Algoriphagus sp. Y33: one gene and its partner. The protein of the gene in region 1 interacts with the protein of each later gene in a pairwise test. Links are inferred from orthologs where the notes say so. Each region holds a gene or a part of one and is shown on either strand. Other genes may lie near its edges. The genes, in order: def and ID165_RS23390.

The links.
Region 2: the proteins of def (region 1) and ID165_RS23390 interact in binary tests that used the Escherichia coli proteins (3 or more experiments, as listed by UniProt). The link is inferred for Algoriphagus sp. Y33 from one-to-one orthologs.

Annotation. Positions count from the first base shown.
Region 1 is NZ_CP061947.1:34,295-40,505, forward strand. What follows is about bases 1-2,992. They hold def (peptide deformylase), read left to right. Parts: upstream 1-1,215; coding sequence 1,216-1,770; downstream 1,771-2,992. Other genes in these bases: ID165_RS00135 (hemerythrin domain-containing protein), read left to right, coding at 48-806; ruvX (Holliday junction resolvase RuvX), read left to right, coding at 806-1,219; ID165_RS00150 (amidohydrolase), read left to right, coding at 1,767-2,564; ID165_RS00155 (NADP-dependent isocitrate dehydrogenase), read left to right, coding at 2,754-2,992. In the rest of the region: more of ID165_RS00155, read left to right, coding at 2,993-4,985; gap (type I glyceraldehyde-3-phosphate dehydrogenase), read left to right, coding at 5,497-6,211. UniProt on the Escherichia coli protein: Removes the formyl group from the N-terminal Met of newly synthesized proteins. Requires at least a dipeptide for an efficient rate of reaction. N-terminal L-methionine is a prerequisite for activity but the enzyme has broad specificity at other positions.
Region 2 is NZ_CP061947.1:5,686,456-5,692,635, forward strand. What follows is about bases 2,970-5,930. They hold ID165_RS23390 (aspartate-semialdehyde dehydrogenase), read right to left. Parts: upstream 4,965-5,930; coding sequence 3,975-4,964; downstream 2,970-3,974. Other genes in these bases: ID165_RS23385 (class I SAM-dependent methyltransferase), read right to left, coding at 2,970-3,975; ID165_RS23395 (lamin tail domain-containing protein), read left to right, coding at 5,139-5,930. Also shown: carB (carbamoyl-phosphate synthase large subunit), read left to right, coding at 1-2,296; ID165_RS23380 (DUF4834 family protein), read left to right, coding at 2,320-2,586; more of ID165_RS23385, read right to left, coding at 2,782-2,969; more of ID165_RS23395, read left to right, coding at 5,931-6,180.

The DNA of each region.
Region 1 (6,211 bases):
CTCAATTTATTCCCCTTTTTTCTGTTAAAAAAAATTATTTTTGCAACATGCGAACTGTTGATGACTTTGAAAAGGCCTTAGTGGGAGATTTGGTTTCTGAAAACTATGTCTTTGCTTCTGTGCTGCATTATTTCGGAATCAGCTTCTATCAATACCCTACGGAGTCGCTTGAGGTGGTTTGCAAGAAACATAAAGTGCATTCCAGCCAGTTGATTACAGAGCTGGAATCATGGGCTCAACGGAAGGAGCCTTCCACCGAAGAGCTTTACCTAAATCCGATAGAAATTTTGGTTGCATACCTGAAAAAGAAGCACTATTACTTTGTGCGACAGGAATTGCCTTTTCTTTCCAATATCATCTCCGGAATAATACCGGAACCCCGGTTTGCTTCTTTGATGGCAGATCTTCGGATTATGTTTCCATTGTTTGTGGAGGATTTTATTCATCATATTCACGAAGAGGAAAGCAGGCTGTTCAAGAGAATTGAATTGCTTCAGGATATTGAAGAGAACAGATTTTCTCTGAAGGATGCGATTACGATTTTGGAAAGGGATCCCGTTCACCTGCTGGCCGATCAGCACGAGATTCATGAGGATGAGATGGAAGGAATTAGGAGACTGACCACTGATTATTCGTTGGAGCCGAATGCCCCGCTTACCATGAAAGTGCTTTATCATGAGTTGCAGAATTTCGAGCACGAACTAAGGATTCATGCAAAGATTGAAGATGAACTCCTTTTTCCGAAGGCTGTAGAGCTGGAAAGAGAAGCACTACGTCAAATTCGTAAAAAAACGGGGAAAAACTGATGCCCAGAATACTTGCGATTGATCTGGGAACTAAAAGAACGGGGCTAGCCGTTACCGATTCACTGAAAATGTTGGCCAATCCTTTGGAGACTATCGAGACTTCTAAGCTTCTCGATTATCTAAAAAGCTACTTCATAAAAGAAGAAGTGGATACCCTGGTCCTTGGCTACCCTAAGAGATTGAATGGTCAGGACAATGAGATGACTCCCAAAGTGATTACCATGAAGGACAGGCTTTCAAAGGCTTTTCCGGATAAAAGAATTGAACTTGTTGATGAACGGTTCACTTCCAAAATGGCCATGCAGAGCATGATTTCCATGGGAAGTAAAAAGAAAGACAGAAAAGAAAAAGCCGGGAACTTAGATAAGGTGAGTGCGGCAATTATTCTACAATCCTATTTAGAGAGACAATGATTTACCCAATAGTTGCCTACGGTAACCCTATATTGAAGAAAGAGGCAGAAGAAATTACCGAAGGCACAGCACTTGACGAACTGATCAAGAATATGTTTGCCACTATGGATAATGCCAGTGGAGTAGGGCTTGCGGCACCTCAAATCAATCAGGGTATCAGCCTTTTTGTGATCGATAGCACGTTGATGCTGGACGAAGATGATGAAGAAGTCGGAATTCGAAGGGCTTTTATAAATCCGATAATTTTGGATGAATATGGGGATGATTACAGCTTCGAGGAAGGATGTCTGAGTATTCCTGAAGTCCGAGCGGAGATCACGCGTCCGGAGACATTGACTATCGAGTATTACGATGAAAACTGGAATCTGAAGGAGGAGGAATTCTCAGGGATGACAGCTCGTGTGATTCAGCATGAATACGATCACTTGGAAGGAATTCTATTCGTGGACTACCTGAAAGGCCTGAAGAAACGACTGGTAAAATCCAAGTTGATTGATGTAAGTAAGGGTAAAATATCCACTGATTACCGAATGATTTACCCGCTAAAATGATCAAAGCAGACCAACTCACCATAGCACTTGTACAAACGGATCTTCATTGGAAAGATAAAGTTGCCAATCTGGCTATGCTGGAAGAGAAGCTTTGGGGAGTAGAAGAGGGAGTTGATTTGATTATCCTGCCGGAAATGTTTCCCACAGGATTTAGCATGGATGCAGCTGAACTCGCTGAACCCATGAATCTTACTGTCTGCAAGTGGATGCGACAGATCGCTGAACAGAAAAACACCACCATTACGGGAAGTGCGATTATCAATGTGGACGGGAAGTTTTACAATCGCTTACTTTGGGTGAGTCCTGACGGAATGATTCAGCACTATGACAAGCGGCATCTGTTCAGAATGGCAGAAGAAGGGAAGTCTTTTACTGCGGGAGAACGGCTGCCGGTTTTTACTTTGCAAGGCTGGAAGATTTGTCCACAGGTTTGCTATGATCTTAGATTTCCTGTCTGGTCTAGAAATAGGATGATCGGTGGGGAATTGGCCTATGATCTTATTTTTTATATTGCCTCATGGCCGGCAGCGAGAGTTTCCGCTTGGGATGCGCTTTTGCCGGCAAGGGCTATAGAGAATTTGTCTTATTCCATTGGGGTGAATAGAGTGGCAGAGGATGGGAATGGAATAGCGTACAACGGACATTCTGCCGTCTATGACTTCAAAGGGAATCAGCTTAGTTTTTTGGGAGAAAGCGAGAAAATCACCCTTGTGACCTTGGAGATGGAGGCACTGGATGGCTATCGGGAGAAATTTCCGGCTTGGATGGACGCAGATGATTTTTTGGTCAAGTAATCCTTTTTTCAGACAGTCAGTACTTTATGCGAGCGGAATTTGAAACAAGGATATTTTCCGTATTTTAGCCGCGATATTTTAAGACCCTGTTTCTCTTTTTCCATTCCATTTTGAAGTAAAATGAGTAAGACCGAAGAATGGTCGATTGAAGATTCCGGGTGTAACTAGCCTTTTTGAATTCTTAAAACCATGAGTAACCAAACTCCAAAAATCCTCTATACGCTGACTGATGAAGCTCCGGCTTTGGCCACGTATTCCCTATTGCCCATTGTAGAAGCATTTACCAAATCTGCCGGAGTATCGGTAGAGACACGTGATATTTCGCTTTCTGCCAGAATCATCGCCAACTTCCCTGAGTTTCTGACTCCTGAGCAGCAGCTGCCTGATACCTTGGCGGAATTGGGAGATATTGCCAAAACCCCTGAAGCCAATATTGTAAAGCTTCCGAATATTTCTGCGTCAATTCCTCAGCTAAAAGCTGCGATCAAGGAGCTTCAGTCGCAGGGATATGGGCTTCCGGATTATCCGGAGGAGCCAAAAACTGACGAGGAAAAGAAGATTAAAAGCAAATACGACAAAATCAAAGGTTCTGCGGTGAATCCTGTACTCCGTGAAGGAAACTCAGACCGTAGAGCTCCTCAAGCAGTGAAGGCTTACGCACGGAAGCATCCGCATTCTATGGGAAAGTGGTCGGCAGACTCCAAGTCTCATGTGGATAGTATGACGGAAGGTGATTTTTACGGAAGCGAAAAATCCCACACCATGGCGGATGAGGCTGTTGTTTCAATTGAATTGCAAGGTGCGGACGGCAGAAAAGAGATTCTTAAATCCGGACTGAAGATTCAGGCAGGCGAAGTAATAGATGCTTCTACTATGAGTATTGCTGCTTTGACGGCATTTCTGAGAAAAGCAAAAGCTGATGCAAAAGACCAGGGTGTTCTTTTCTCCCTTCATATGAAAGCCACGATGATGAAGGTTTCTGATCCTATCATCTTTGGCCATGCAGTGAAAGTGTTTTTTGAGCCCGTTTTTGCCAAGCATATTGCTTCTTTCAACGAGGTAGGAATTGATGTGAATAATGGATTCGGAGACTTGATCTCCAATCTGGATAAACTTTCTATTCCGAAGAGAACCGAGGTAGAGGCTGATATTGAAGCTTGCCTTGCAGATAGTCCGGATTTGGCTATGGTTAATTCCGACAAAGGGATTACCAATCTACATGTGCCAAGTGATATCATTATCGACGCCTCTATGCCAGCGATGATTAGGACTTCCGGTCAGATGTGGAATAAGTCCGGCAAACTCCAGGATACCAAGGCGATCATCCCGGATAGATCTTATGCAGGTGTTTATCAGGCTACGATTGATTTTTGCCGCACGCATGGAGCTTTTGATCCATCTACTATGGGTTCTGTGCCTAACGTAGGGCTAATGGCTCAAAAAGCTGAAGAATATGGATCTCATGATAAAACTTTCGAAATCCCTTATGCAGGTACGGTAAAAGTACTGGATCAAAACGGGCATGAAATCTTTTCGCACGAGGTGGAAGCGGGAGATATTTGGAGAATGTGCCAAACAAAAGATGCGCCTATCCAGGATTGGGTAAAATTGGCCGTGACCAGAGCAAGACTTTCTAATACTCCGGCTATCTTCTGGTTAGATCCTCAGCGCGCACATGATGCAGAGCTGATCAAAAAAGTAAATAAGTACTTATTGGAGCATGATCAGACTGGACTGGAGATTTCTATACTTTCACCTGTGGAGGCAACAAATCTTTCTTTGGCGCGCATCAAAGAAGGCATGGACACGATTTCTGTTACGGGAAATGTATTGAGAGATTACTTGACTGATTTGTTCCCGATTTTGGAATTGGGTACTTCAGCCAAAATGCTTTCAATCGTGCCGTTGATGAACGGCGGTGGCTTGTTTGAAACCGGAGCAGGTGGATCTGCGCCAAAGCACGTGGAGCAATTCGTCACCGAAGGCCACTTGCGTTGGGATTCCTTAGGTGAATTTCTTGCACTTGCTGTTTCTCTAGAGCATTTGGGACAGACGTTCCATAACGACAAAGCTTTGCTGCTTGCCGAGACGCTTGATCAGGCTACGGGGAAGTGGCTCGAAAATGACAAGTCTCCTGCAAGAGTAGTTGGAAAATTGGACAACAGAGGAAGCCATTTCTACATTGCACTTTACTGGGCAGAAGCACTTGCTGCGCAAAATAAAGATGGGGATTTGAAAGCTAAATTCATTCCGGTTGCAAAAGTATTGGCTGAAAAAGAAGTTGCAATTGTAGCTGAATTGAACGGTTCACAAGGGGTACCGGTAACTATCGGTGGTTATTTTAGGCCTGATGCAGCATTGGCTTCTCAGGCAATGAGGCCAAGCGCTACGCTTAATGAAGTGTTGGCACAATTGGTATAATTATCGATTTTCACAAAAAAACCGGGCGAAATCCCGGTTTTTTTGTTTATGCAATTCATTGAGAAGAAAATATAGCCTGTTTTTTATTTCCCAATCCAAAAATCACGTTTCACAAATTGGATTATTTCTCCTCAAAACCCAAAAAAACACTTTCATTTACCTTCATGAAATCCTTGATCACTGATGCGTAAATACATTCCCTCCAAATGGATAAATACGTAGCCAGTTTTTTTGCTGGGCTATGGTTGCTGTTTCAAACGTTAAAAATTGCCTAATTCAGATTTCAAAATAGGCAAAAGCATTGTAAAATGAGATTTTTCAGAATTTTTAAGAAAAAAATAATCATCGAAATCGATTGTATTTAATCTGGCTTTTATTGGATTGCCAGATAGTTTGGGCTAGCCAAATAAATGTAATAACTTAGCCATCCCAGAGAGATTTTTAGCCAAAAGAGGCATGTACTCTAAGGGGAGATTTAGGAATCAAACCTATACGTAAAATCAAAATAACAATGAGCAAAATTAAAGTTGGAATCAACGGATTCGGTAGAATCGGACGTTTGGCGTTCAGAGTTGCACAAGAAAGAGAAGATATCCAGGTAGTAGCGATCAATGACTTGATCGACGTCGACTACATGGCATATATGCTTAAGTACGACTCTACTCACGGTACCTTCAAAGGCACAGTAGAGGTGAAAGACGGCCAATTGGTAGTAAATGGAAATAGCATCCGTGTTACTTCAGAGAAAAGCCCTGCCAACCTTAAGTGGGGTGAAGTAGGGGCTGATTATGTGATCGAATCAACAGGTATTTTCTTGACTAAAGAAACTGCACAAGGTCACATCGATGCAGGCGCTAAGAAAGTAGTAATGTCTGCACCGTCAAAGGATGATACGCCGATGTTCGTAATGGGTGTGAATGAAGATTCTTATACCTCTGACATGGTTTTTGTATCTAATGCTTCCTGTACTACAAACTGTTTGGCTCCAATCGCCAAAGTATTGAATGACAACTGGGGAATCGAGGAAGGTTTGATGACTACAGTTCACGCGACTACTGCTACACAGAAAACTGTTGACGGACCTTCTGCTAAGGACTGGAGAGGTGGCCGTGGCGCAGGGCAAAATATAATCCCTTCTTCTACGGGAGCTGCTAAAGCGGTGGGTAAGGTGATTCCTGAACTTAACGGTAAATTGACCGGTATGGCATTCAGAGTTCCTACTCCTG
Region 2 (6,180 bases), 5.7 Mb from region 1 along the record:
AGGAGGTGCCGGTGGAGCTTTTGTGGAAACTGCTGAAGATTTTGAAAAGGCACTTTCAGCAGGTCTTCAGGCCTCCCCGGTTCATGAAGTGTTGATAGAGCAAAGTATCCTTGGCTGGAAAGAATACGAGCTGGAGGTAATGCGTGACAATATCGGCAACATGATCGTGATCTGTTCTATCGAGAACTTTGATCCGATGGGTGTGCACACAGGTGATTCTATCACGGTGGCTCCTGCGATGACCTTGCCTGACACCACATATCAGCGCATGAGAAATTATGCCATCACGATGATGAACAGCATCGGGAATTTTGCAGGAGGATGTAACGTACAATTCTCGGTTAGCCCGGATAACTCAGAAATCATCGGTATCGAGATCAATCCACGGGTTTCCCGATCTTCAGCTTTGGCTTCTAAAGCAACCGGATATCCTATCGCAAAAGTAGCGGCTAAGTTAGCTATAGGTTACAACCTGGATGAATTGAAAAACTCAATTACCGGAACAACTTCGGCATTTTTTGAGCCTTCTATAGATTATGTGATCGTGAAAGTGCCACGCTGGAACTTTGATAAGTTCAAGGGGGCTGACAGGAGATTAGGACTGTCGATGAAGTCAGTAGGAGAGGTGATGGGAATTGGAAGAAACTTCCAGGAAGCACTTCAGAAAGCTTGCCAGTCTCTTGAGATCAAGAGAAATGGTCTTGGGGCAGATGGCAAAGAACTACGTAATCAGGATGAGATTTTGTATTCCTTGGCCAATCCCAGCTGGAACAGACTTTTCCATATCTATGATGCATTCAAGCTTGGGATTTCCTTCCGTACTATCCAGGATCTGACCAAGATCGACAAGTGGTTCTTGAAGCAGATTGAGGAATTGATCCACTTGGAAAAGGAAATAGGGAAATATAAGTTAGATACAATTCCTGTGGAATTGATGGACCTGGCTAAACGTAAAGGCTATGCTGACCGCCAGATTGCGCACCTGTTTGATTGCTTGGAAAGCGAAGTTTTCGACAAGCGATACAAGGAAATGGGCATCAAGCGTGTGTATAAATTGGTGGATACCTGCGCAGCAGAATTCGAAGCTAAGACTCCGTATTATTACTCTTCTTTTGGATCTGAAAATGAATCTGTAAAATCAGACCGTAAAAAAGTAGTAGTACTAGGCTCTGGTCCGAACCGCGTAGGTCAGGGAATTGAATTCGATTACTCTTGTGTACATGGAGTTTTGGCGGCTAAGGAGTGTGGCTATGAGACGATCATGATCAATTGTAATCCGGAGACGGTTTCAACGGACTTTGATATTGCGGATAAACTTTACTTTGAGCCGGTATTCTGGGAGCATATCTACGAGATCATCCTTCACGAGCAGCCTGAGGGTGTGATCGTGCAGCTGGGAGGGCAGACTGCCTTGAAGCTTGCTGAGAAGCTGGAGAAATACGGTATCAAGATTATCGGTACAAGCTTCGAGGCTTTGGATTTGGCTGAAGACAGAGGTAGATTTTCGTCTCTTTTGAAAGATCTGGATGTTCCTTATCCTGAGTTTGGAACGATTCACAATACTGACGAAGCGCTAGAGCTTTGTAAGACGATAGGATTTCCTCTTTTAGTACGTCCCAGCTACGTGTTGGGTGGTCAAGGGATGAAGATCGTGATCAATGAGAAGGAACTGGAGCAGCATGTGGTGGATGTGCTGAGAGATATTCCCAATAACGAGATTCTGCTCGATCACTTTCTGGAAGGGGCTATTGAAGCGGAAGCTGATGCGATTTGTGATGGGGAGAATGTATATATCATCGGAATCATGCAGCATATTGAGCCTGCGGGAATCCACTCAGGTGATTCTTACGCCGTACTTCCTCCATATAACTTGGGAGATTTGGTGATTCGCCAGATCGAAACATACACGGAGAAAATTGCCCTTGCCCTGAGAACTGTCGGATTGATCAATATTCAGTTTGCAATCAAAAACGATAAGGTCTATATCATCGAGGCAAACCCGAGAGCTTCCCGTACAGTGCCGTTTATTTGCAAGGCTTATAGAGAACCTTATGTGAATTACGCCGTAAAGGTGATGTTGGGAGAGAAAAAAGTTACCGATTTTGAATTCAAACCTTACAAGAAAGGTTATGCTATCAAAGAGCCTGTTTTCTCTTTCCATAAATTCCCGAAAGTAAATAAAGAATTGGGTCCTGAAATGAAATCCACCGGTGAAGCGATTTACTTTATCGATGATCTGATGGATGATTATTTCTTGAAAATCTACGCAGAGAGAAATCTGTATCTGAGTAGATAATTTCGAACCAAAAAAAAGAGCCGATGGGCGGATTATTAAAATTTGTAGTTATTCTTTTAGGGATTGGCTGGCTTCTGGGCCAGCTAATCCGATATTTCCTTCGAAGCAAATTGGCTAAGTTTGCCCAGCAGGTGAATGAAGTGGCCAGGGAGGAGCAACGTGCCCAGCGGCATGCTTCTACCCCGAAGGATGAGGTAGTCGTGGATTATGTCCCAAAACGGCAACAAGAAAAGATTCACAAGGATATTAAAGGCGGTGAGTACGTCGATTATGAAGAAGTGAAGGAGTGATCCTTCACTTTTTTCTTTTTAGCCGCAAAGTGCGCTAAGTTTTCGCAAAGTCAGCAGATTCAATGTGTTGTCCTTCTTCCCCACATGCCGGACTAGTGAAGCTTTTTTTATTTACTTCATTTGGATTGTTATGGCAATTGAGTGCTATGAGCTATCCTGGCTGGGATTAGAAACTTAAAGCCTATCCGAAGTTCTTTATTCTAGCTTAGCCAAGCTACACCAAAAAACCTTGAATCCGCTTTGGGTTTTTGTGCCGATCAAAAAATCTTCCCCACCGTCTTTTACTCCTAGTTTTTTCTTCAAAATTTCAGAACCTGTGGCGTAATTTCGGGTAATTACATTCACTTTTCCTGAAGGAAATAACTTTTTAATCTCAGTTTTCTTGGGCTGTACTTCCTGAATCACTTGGAATATTCTAGCGGGGATTTCTTTCGGAACTTCAGATGAAGTGTACAAGTGGCTATTTGGGTCTAGTTTTCTCAAGCCAAATCGTTCTCCAAATGTCTTAAATGCCCCAGCCTTTAATACTGCTGAAAATGGCTCAATCAAATACTTGTCTACTTTCCCGAACTTTGAAGTAATTTCTTCTTCCTCGCTTGGCTCAAATGAAAAACAAGTTTCCCTGCCACTCAGATCAATAGCTTCTACTGCCAAAGGAAATTCCGAAGAGCTTTTGCTCCAGTGTAAGAGCAACTCTTTCACTTCATTTTTTACGGAAATCACTTGCACCTTCCTGATATCAGGAAGCTCACTGAGTGCCTGAGAAATATCCAGCATAGGCGATACTTTCAACAAAATCGAGTCGGCTTTGCTTTTCATCATTTCCCATGAGCTGACCACATCAGGCTCGCAATCCGCCAGTTTGTAAAGCTTTTGGTTGCCTTTTCCTCTACGTGCAGGGTCAGCATAGATCAGGTCAAAATGGTGTTCAGTCTGAACCAAAAAGGTCAGTCCGTTACCTGTTGCGATAGTGAATTTAGACGGGGCAAGAATATCTAAATTATGCTTTGCAATCTCCGCCAGTTCCTCCTGCTGCTCGCAGTAAATGGCTTTTTCAAAATGCTTGCTTAAGAAATAACTATCCACTCCAAATCCTCCAGTGAGATCTATCATCAGCTGACCTTTTCTCTTCCTGGCCTTAAATTCAGCAGTTTGCTCGGATGAGCTTTGCTCCAAAGAAATAGAAGGGGGGAAGATCAGTTCAGGTTTGGATGTCCAAGTAGGAAGTTTCTTGGCTGCTTTTTGTCTTGCTGAGATCTGTTGTACGGCTGCCTTTAGGTCAAAATCAGTTTTGCCCTGATGCCTAAAAAGCAAAAGTGCAGGATCTTCGGTAAGATGATCCTGCACAAATTGTTGGAAGTCGGCCCGATGATATTGGGTCAAATCCATTAAATCAAGCCGTTTGCGAGTGCGTATTCAGCGATTTGTACTGCATTGGTTGCTGCGCCTTTTCTAAGGTTGTCAGCTACAATCCACATATTCAGCGTATTCGCCTGAGATTCATCTCTTCTCAAGCGGCCTACGAATACCTCGTCTTTCTTATGCGCAGTGATCGGCATAGGGTAGATGAAGTTGGCCGGGTCATCCTGTACGATTACTCCCGGAGCTGCAGCCAGCAATTCACGAACCTCAGCCAAATCAAAGTCTTCTTTGAACTCCACGTTTACTGCCTCCGAGTGGCCACCCATAGTTGGGATTCTCACTGTAGTTGCAGTTACTTGGATTGTATCATCACTGAAGATTTTCTTGGTCTCCTTGATCATCTTCATTTCCTCTTTTGTATAGCCGTTGTCCTGGAACACATCTATATGGGGAAGTACGTTCATGTCGATTTTGTGCGGATAGACCATTTCTGGGGTTTCGCCTGCACGCTCAGCCATCATCTGATCCACTGCCGCTTTGCCCGTACCTGTCACCGACTGGTAAGTGGATACCACTACTCTTTTGATGCCGTAGCGCTGGCGCAAAGGCTCCAGAGCCAATACCATTTGGATGGTAGAGCAATTTGGATTTGCGATAATCTTATCTTCTTTGGTCAGTTCTTTTGCGTTGATTTCCGGAACGATCAGTTTTTTGGTCGGATCCATTCTCCAGGCTGAAGAATTATCGATGACAATAGTACCTACTTCAGCAAACTTAGGAGCCCATTCTGTGGAAGTGCTCCCGCCAGCTGAAAAAATAGCCACCTCAGGTTTCAATGAAACAGCCTCAGCAAGACCGATAACAGTGTAGGGTTTACCCTTGTATTCGATCTGTTTACCTACTGATCGCTCGCTGGCGACTAATAGAAGTTCGTCAAAAGGGAAATTGTGCTCTGCGAGCACCTCTAGGATTTCTGAGCCTACCAAGCCGGTAGCTCCTACCACTGCTAATTTCATCAGATTTTAAGTAGTTGTTGAAAATTTTTGAAGCACAAAAGTAAGTGCTACGGATTCATTTTCAGGCCTGTCCCCCAAAAATTTTAATCAAAACCCCATAAAAATCAACATAAAGCATAGTTTGAGATAATTTTGATTAGTATATTTAGGTTACACTTTTTATCTGACAAGGATATGGCAGGCTTATTTTTTATTTGGCAATTGATCTATTTCTCTGTTTTCGTGCAGAGTGATTCAGAGGAAGCTCAGGTTAACAATCTGAGCCAGGATTTTGAAAGTGAATTTGTCGTCCAGAATTATCCCAATGAATTTTTGCCCGACTGGTATGCGAATGAGCTCAGGGGTAGTTCTTCCCGTATTTATCAGGCAAATGGACTAGGTAGAAATGGAAGCAAAGCTTTGGCAGTGCAGCCTATTTCTTCTTTCAATGGTGAAATTACAATTAGACTTTCGCCACAAAACCTCAATGCCCCAAAAGTGCGGTTCTGGGCCAGGTCAGTCAAAAATGGCTCTGGCAACAGAGCTGCGGAGGTTTATTATAGCTTGGGAAGGGAATTGGATGGAGATTATTATGAGCGGGAAATCTTAGGAGGAGCAATGGAGTTTGGTAATGAAGATCAGGATTTTAGGTTGTTTGAGTTGGTCTTGCCGGATGATTTTTCTGAAGATGTGGAAGTTTTTCTCCGTCTGGAAATCCGCTACGGACCAGGTACAGGGACTTGTGCAAAATGGCTGATGGATGATTTTGACTTTGGGGAAATTGTAGAGGATAAAACTCCCCCAAAGGTCAAGCATGTCCGTGGTTATGATGAAAAACAAGTTGAGATTCAATTTGATGAAGCATTGGATCCCGTCTTTTCTGAATTTCTTATCAACTATAGGCTGGCTGGACAGGAGCCCGTAAGTGCTAAACTCAATTCTGATTCTTTAGTGTATTTGACTTTTCAAGAAAAGCTGGAAATGGGAGAGACGTATGATGTAGGGATTTCACAAATTCCTGATTTGGATGGAAATTTCCTTCGCGATACGCTGATTTCCTTTCAGTTTTGGGATCCTACTTTTATTCCTTCCAAAATGCTTGTGATCAACGAACTCATGCCTGCTCCCAAACCTGACCTCGATCTTCCGAATGTAGAATATGTGGAGGTTTATCATGCAGGAGAATACGAGATCAGGCTTGACGGAATATCTTGGTCTAATTCCAGATCCACCGTGA